3 regions of the Pseudomonas cerasi genome follow, and region 3 is predicted to be linked to each of the others. Evidence: riboswitches for the same ligand, from Rfam matches in the RefSeq annotation. Region 3 holds a riboswitch; each other region holds the start of a gene.
What was found. A riboswitch is a leader RNA that binds a small molecule or an ion and turns the genes downstream of it on or off. The one in region 3 is predicted to bind cobalamin.

Region 1 (2,259 bases), on a different contig from region 3:
AGGCTTCATCGCGTGCGATGGCAATGCGTACGCCGCGCAGCAGCGGTTCGACATGAACCGGGTCGGGCGCGGTAAAGGTCACGGCCGGCGGCAAAGCCACTTCACAGGTGCTGGCCAGCGCCGCAGCAGCCATGTCCAGACGCACGTCCAGATCATTGAGCTCACTGGCCTGGACCAACCCCAGATGACGGCTGGGCAATTCGAAGCCGACTTCCCGGGACAGTGCGCCGTACCAGCGCAGGCCTTCGGTCAGGCTGTTCTCCAGCAACTGCGCATGGCGTACCGTGCCGACGCGATTGGCCAGCACGCCGGCGAACGGCAGATCAGGCTGATAGCGCGCCAGGCCCAGCGCCAGTGCGCCAAACGTCTGCGCCATGGCCGTGCCGTCGATCACACCGAGTACCGGCACGCCAAAATGCCGGGACAGGTCGGCGCTCGACGGCGTGCCGTCGAACAGCCCCATGACCCCTTCGATCAGAATCAGGTCCGCCTCGTCAGCCGCCTCCCACAACAGGCGACGGCTTTCATCGGCACCGACCATCCACATGTCCAGTTGATAGACCGGCGCACCACTGGCCCGCTCAAGAATCATCGGGTCAAGAAAGTCCGGGCCGCACTTGAACACCCGGACCTTGCGCCCCTGGTTGCGGTGCAAGCGTGCCAGTGCAGCGGTCACCGTGGTTTTGCCTTGCCCGGAGGCAGGCGCAGCGATCAATACCGCCGGACAATCACGCGGGGCTCTCATTGCAATGCGCTCAATGATGAAGGGTTCACAGCTCGATACCTTTCTGCGCACGAATACCGGCCTGAAACGCGTGCTTGACCACGCCGATCTCGGAAACGGTATCGGCCAGGTCGATCAATTCGGCTTTGGCACCGCGGCCAGTCACCAATACATGCTGCATCGGCGGACGTGCCTGCAGGTCGCTGAGCACTTGTTCAAGGTCGAGGTAGCCATGTTTGAGGGCGATGTTCAGTTCGTCGAGCACCACCAGACCAATGGCCGGATCGCGAAGCATTTCCTGAGACACGGCCCAGGCGGCTTCGGCGGCGGCGATGTCGCGCTGGCGATCCTGGGTTTCCCAGGTGAAGCCCTCACCCATTACGTGATAGCGCACCTGCTCGGGGAAACGGCGGAAAAACATTTCTTCGCCCGTGCTGTTGCGGCCCTTGATGAACTGCACCACACCACACTGCATGTCGTGGCCCATGGCGCGGGCGAGCATGCCGAATGCCGAGCTGCTCTTGCCCTTGCCATTGCCGGTCAATACCAGCAGCAGGCCGCACTCGTTGGGCGAGCTGGCGATACGCTCGTCCATGACGGCTTTCTTGCGCTGCATGCGCGCCAGATGGCGTTCGTCGCGTTCGGGGGATTCGTTCATCTGGGTTCTCCGCTCGGGGCAGGCGACAACAGACGGAAGGACAGCACTGGACAGCACGGCAACGCCCTGCACAGAACATCACCCTCCGTGATGTCATTGAGTGATTCAGGCCGGTCTCCGGGCTCATGAGCGGGTCACCCCGGCTGCGCGCCTTCCCATGTCGAAACACAGTGGCGTCAGGCACAGCCTTGACTCATTTACCGTTGCGGGGGCAGCGCCGGGATCGGATCTGTCGACCCACACCGGCTTCCCTGTTTCACTCTGCCAATCGGGGATTGCAGAGCACCTGAAACAAACCGCGAAGGGTAGAGGGTTGGACCGGGAGCGTCAATCGACACCGTCGCCGCGGAACGTGATTGAACCTAGCGGGTTGGCGGTGCCTCTATCAGTTACTGGACCATGCCCTTGTTAATGGAGATCGACAATGTTCAAACTCAGCCCCCACTACGCAGTGTTGCTTCTGGTCGCCGGCGGCCTCGCTGCCTGCGGCGAGTCTTCGAGACTGCAAGTCTCGGATGGAACAGGCCCCTCGCCCAAGCTGCCGGAGCCCAACAAGACGCTGATCCCGACCGTCAACATCGCCCCTGCCGTAGGCTGGGAAAAAGGCGCCAAGCCGGTCGCCGCGCCGGGCACACAAGTGGCTGCGTTCGCCGAAAACCTCGACCACCCGCGCTGGCTGTATGTGTTGCCCAACGGTGACGTGCTGGTCGCAGAAACCAATTCGCCCGCCAAACCGGATGACTCCAAAGGCATTCGCGGCTGGGTGATGGAAAAAGTCATGGGCCGCGCCGGTGCCGGTGTGCCCAGCGCCAACCGCATCACGTTGCTGCGCGACGTAGACAAGGACGGTGTGGCAGAGACGCGCACGGTTTTCCTG
Region 2 (2,259 bases), 130 kb from region 3:
CCAGCGAAAACGCCGCCACGGCCCCGACAAAGGCGCCTGCCGACATTGAGATCGCACCTGCACCAAAGCCCAGAATGGCGACCAGTACCGCGCCGGTCGAAGCCCCTGCGGAAATCCCCAGCAGATACGGGTCTGCCAGCGGGTTGCGCAATAACGATTGCAACACCACACCACAGATCGCCAGCCCGGCCCCGCAGGCCGCCGCGACAATGGCGCGGGTCAGCCGGTAGTTCCAGACGATGCCTTCGTCTATAGGGTCGAGTACATAGCCAGCGCCCCAGAGTTTGTTGGCCAGCACCTGGAAAACCACGTTCAGGCTGATCGAGGTTTCGCCGATCGCGGCTCCGATCATGATCGCCAGCACCAGCACTGCCGAGACCCAGAGCACATGAACCAACGCTATCGGCAATCTCATTTGGCAGCGTTGAAACGGTTGGCGGCGTCAGCCAGTTCCTCGAACCCGGTGAACAGGCGCAGGCCCGCCTGCATGCCCTCGGCGTCGATGATCACGATCCGGTCATGCTTGACCGCGTCCATGTTGCGGGTCACCGGGTCGGTCTTGAGGAATTCGATTTTTTTCAGGTAATCGTCGGCCGGGAAGCGGCGGCGATCCATGCGCGCGATGACCAGAATGCTCGGGTTGGCTTTGGCGATGGTTTCCCAGCCCACAGTCGGCCATTCCTCGTCGGACTGAACGATATTGCGCATGCCCAGGCTGTTGAGCATGAAGTCCGGAATGCCTTTGCGGCCGGCCACGAAAGGGTCGCTGGCGAGGTCGGAGCTGGAGAACCAGAACAGCGCCGAGACGTCATTGGCCTTGTTCTGCCGGACGTTGGCGATCGCTGCGCTCAGGCGGGCCTTGAGGTCGGCAACCAGCGCGTCGCCGCGATCCCGCACATCGAAAATCTGCGCCAGTTGCTCGATGCTCTTGTAGATGGTGTCGATGCGGAACGGCTCCAGGCGTGTGCCATCGGCACCGACCAGATTGTCCTTGCCTTCGCAGTCGGACGGCAGGATGTAGGTGGGTATCTTCAGGTCATGGAACTGCTCGCGGGTGCCGACCACGCCCTGTTTGCCGACCATCCACTCCAGTTGCACGGCCACCAGTTCCGGTCGCTTGCCAATCACTGCCTCGAAACTGGGCTCGTTGTCGGCCAGGCGCTCGACCTTGTCGTTCTGCGCCTTGAAGCGTGGCAATACATTGTTGAACCACAGGGAAGTGCCGACCAGTCTGTCGCCCAGGCCCAGTTCGTAAAGCATTTCGGTGCCGGCCTGGCCAATGGTGACAGCCTTGGTCGGCGCATGCTGGAAGGTCAGGGTCGCGCCACAGTTTTCAAGGGTCAGCGGGTACTGAGTGGGGGCGGCGAGGGCCAGGGTGGACAGCGTCAGGCTGGCAGCGAATGCGGCGAGGCGGGGCAGCGACATGAAATGCGGTCTCCGTTGGAGCAGGTGCCAGGGCGCAATGCACATCAGGAAACACATCCCCGGATGATCACCGGGCACGACAGGAAATGCCGACGCGTGCGGATGTCCTTCCCGGACACCCCGCCGGTTAGTGGATTGAAGCGGGTCGGCAGGTCTCCTGACTGACACGTCATCGCCAGGCTCCGGCCTTCCCGGATCACGATCCAGTGGCAGTCATGGAGCAGGCTCGGTGCCTACAGTTGCGGGGGCAGTTTCGTTTTTCGCCTGGTGAGAAAGGCGTGCGAATTCCCTGTTAGTTCCTCTCGGAAACCGACGCGCGGCATGGTAAACGATAAGCGTTTTAGTGGCTAATCCTTTGCGCACAGCTGCTGCAGCACACGGTCTGTGGGTCCAAAACCGTCCCGATGGGCACTGAACTTTCGGGAAAAACGCTTAAATTATCTTCATGTTCACGTCCGTAAAACCGCAAAGGCCCATTCCAGAGCGTTCGCGTGAAAAACATGGCGCTGGGCCACAACACGTTTTTCACATCTTCTTCACCGCATCGGGACGATGCTGAACCTATCTTGCCTGCACGGGAGCGGCACAGACCTCGGGCACTCCCTGGGTCAACGCCACACATAGGTTCATGGCAGGAGTGGTCCCTTGACCGACACGATAATCAACAAGAATGTACTTCCCCGTTCGGGCACCAGTCAGCGCTACAAATTGCATCGGCACATCGTATCGATGTCCGTTGCCGTCGTGCTGACGGCTATCTGTGCATGGTTCTACTCGGCGTTCTCAGGCGTGCATGTGGTGGACCTGGGGGTCGGCAGCAACCTGAGCGTTTCC
Region 3 (2,259 bases):
GCTGATGCAGTTGCTCGGCAGGCGCGTTTTCGTAGGTCTCGGCCTGCTGGATCAGCGGCACCACCCACAGGCTTTGCAGCAGGGTCAGCAGCAGGGCGGCGAGCAGGCCGGTGAAACCTGCGGTGTAGGCGATTCGCTTGAACATTGTGTGGCCCTCAATGGCAAGGAAAGGCAGCGCTGTGACGGGTGTCGTGTGCCGCGTTGTGCACGGCCGCGATGTGCGAGAAACCGGCGAAGTACACCAGGCAGGCGCCGAGAAGCGCAGCGCTGATGGCGGCTGTCAGGCGTTGAGTGCGTGTGGAGCTGGGCGCGGCGGCGTGGCTGCTGATGGTCGACATGGCGTTCCCTCTTGTTGGTAATCGGCAAGTGGGCAACGCGCAAAAGAGCCTGCCGGCAGATGCCGGAGGTTTCAACTGCGCCCGCCCACCGCGGGTTTGTCATTGCAAGCATATCGGGCCGGTCTCCGGGCTCGCGAGGGGCCAGGACGTCAGTGCGTCAAAGCCTGCAAGGTCACCTTCCCATGCCAGCGGCACAGTGGATCAGACCTACTCTCGCTTACCGTTGCGGGGGCAGCACCGGACTTGCTCGACAACGCGAGCGCACCGGTTTCCCGTTTCACCCCGTGAGGGGCACCCGAAACAAGGCGCACAGGAGAGCATGGGCGGCAGGGCAGCGTCAATCTGAACGATTGACCTGTCTGCAGTCACTGCGTAGCCTTGCTGACTCGAGGTTCTCCCTGGGTAAAACATCACCCAGTGGAGCTAAGACGGGAATGCGGTACAAGCCGCAGCTGCCCCCGCAACTGTAAACGGTCATGTTCATTGCACAGCCACTGCTGCGGCGGGAAGGCGCGATGAATGCGTGTCGGCGTTTCTCACTGCCTGCCGCACGCCGCCGTGAGCCAGGAGACCTGCCTCGAACGGGCCGCACATGCTGCGGCCCTGGAGAATTCTCACTACAACCGGGCGGGGTGATCCGGTGGCGATCCGATCTGCGTGTCCTGCATGCGGTTCTCGTCCTGTTTGCCCGCCGCATTGCCAAAGGGCACCTGATGAAAACACTGGCCAAGCTTCCCGTCACCATCGTCACCGGCTTCCTCGGCTCGGGCAAGACCACCCTGTTGCGGCACATGCTCGACAACGCCGAAGGGCGGCGCATTGCGGTCATCGTCAATGAGTTCGGCGAGCTGGGCATCGACGGAGAAATCCTCAAGCAGTGCACGATCGGCTGCACCGAAGAAGAAGCCAACGGCCGGGTGTACGAACTGGCCAACGGCTGCCTGTGCTGCACCGTGCAGGAAGAGTTCTTCCCGGTCATGCGCGAACTGGTCGCGCGCCGTGGTGATCTGGACCATATCCTGATCGAAACCTCGGGGCTGGCGCTGCCCAAGCCGCTGGTCCAGGCTTTTCAATGGCCGGAAATCCGCAACGCCTGCACGGTCGATGCGGTGATTACGGTGGTCGACAGCCCGGCGGTACTGGCTGGTACTTTCGCTGCCTTCCCTGATCAGGTCGATGCGCAGCGCAAACTTGATCCCAACCTGGACCACGAGTCGCCCCTGCACGAACTGTTTGCCGATCAACTGGCCAGCGCTGATCTGGTGATCCTCAACAAGGCCGACATGATCGACGCCGAAGGTCTGGCGACGGTGCGTGCCGAAGTTGCCGAAGAGTTGCCGCCTGCCGTCAAGGTGATCGAAGCCAGCAGTGGTCGCCTGCCGATCAGCGTGTTGCTGGGTGTCGGTGCCGAGTCCGAACTGCATATCGATGCGCGCAAGACCCACCATGATCACCACGACGATGACGATCATGATGACCACGATCACGACGCGTTCGATTCGATATCCCTGAAACTGCCGCAAGCTGACGAGAAAGTCCTGCTCGATGCACTGAATCAGTTGGTGGTGCAGCACGGCATTCTTCGTGTGAAGGGCTTCGCGGCCATTCCCGGCAAGCCGATGCGCCTGCTGATTCAAGGTGTCGGGACGCGTTTCGACAAGCACTTCGACCGCGCCTGGCGTGCCGATGAAGAGCGTGCCACACACTTGGTGCTGATTGGTCAGGAGCTGGATGCCGCAGCCCTGCAAGCGCAACTCAACGCTGCGATTGCCGGCTGACCCATGCATTTACTGAGAACCCAGCCCGGCGGTTTCGTACCTGACGACAATATTGCCGATCTGGGCCAGACCCCGGCCGAGCTGGTGATTCTCTGCAGCGGCGACTCCAGCCTGGCGCTGCTGGCCGAAGCTGCCCGGCAGCT

Region 1: it holds a riboswitch for cobalamin, as region 3 does, so the genes downstream of both, cobO (cob(I)yrinic acid a,c-diamide adenosyltransferase) here and cobW (cobalamin biosynthesis protein CobW) in region 3, are expected to answer to the same signal.
Region 2: it holds a riboswitch for cobalamin, as region 3 does, so the genes downstream of both, PI739_RS21060 (ABC transporter substrate-binding protein) here and cobW (cobalamin biosynthesis protein CobW) in region 3, are expected to answer to the same signal.

The regions. Positions count from the first base shown of each region.
Region 1 covers NZ_JAQJVM010000002.1:517,076-519,334, forward strand. The annotation lists gene PI739_RS11515 (cobyrinic acid a,c-diamide synthase CobB) at 1-745, opposite strand, end outside; gene cobO (cob(I)yrinic acid a,c-diamide adenosyltransferase) at 771-1,382, opposite strand; cobalamin riboswitch at 1,474-1,687, opposite strand; gene PI739_RS11525 (PQQ-dependent sugar dehydrogenase) at 1,807-2,259, shown strand, end outside.
Region 2 covers NZ_JAQJVM010000003.1:1,250,213-1,252,471, reverse strand. The annotation lists gene PI739_RS21065 (FecCD family ABC transporter permease) at 1-415, opposite strand, end outside; gene PI739_RS21060 (ABC transporter substrate-binding protein) at 412-1,425, opposite strand; cobalamin riboswitch at 1,556-1,754, opposite strand; gene pmrG (lipopolysaccharide core heptose(II)-phosphate phosphatase PmrG) at 2,071-2,259, shown strand, end outside.
Region 3 covers NZ_JAQJVM010000003.1:1,123,536-1,125,794, reverse strand. The annotation lists gene PI739_RS20580 (CbtA family protein) at 1-145, opposite strand, end outside; gene PI739_RS20575 (CbtB domain-containing protein) at 156-338, opposite strand; cobalamin riboswitch at 438-652, opposite strand; cobalamin riboswitch at 711-932, shown strand; gene cobW (cobalamin biosynthesis protein CobW) at 1,052-2,116, shown strand; gene cobN (cobaltochelatase subunit CobN) at 2,120-2,259, shown strand, end outside.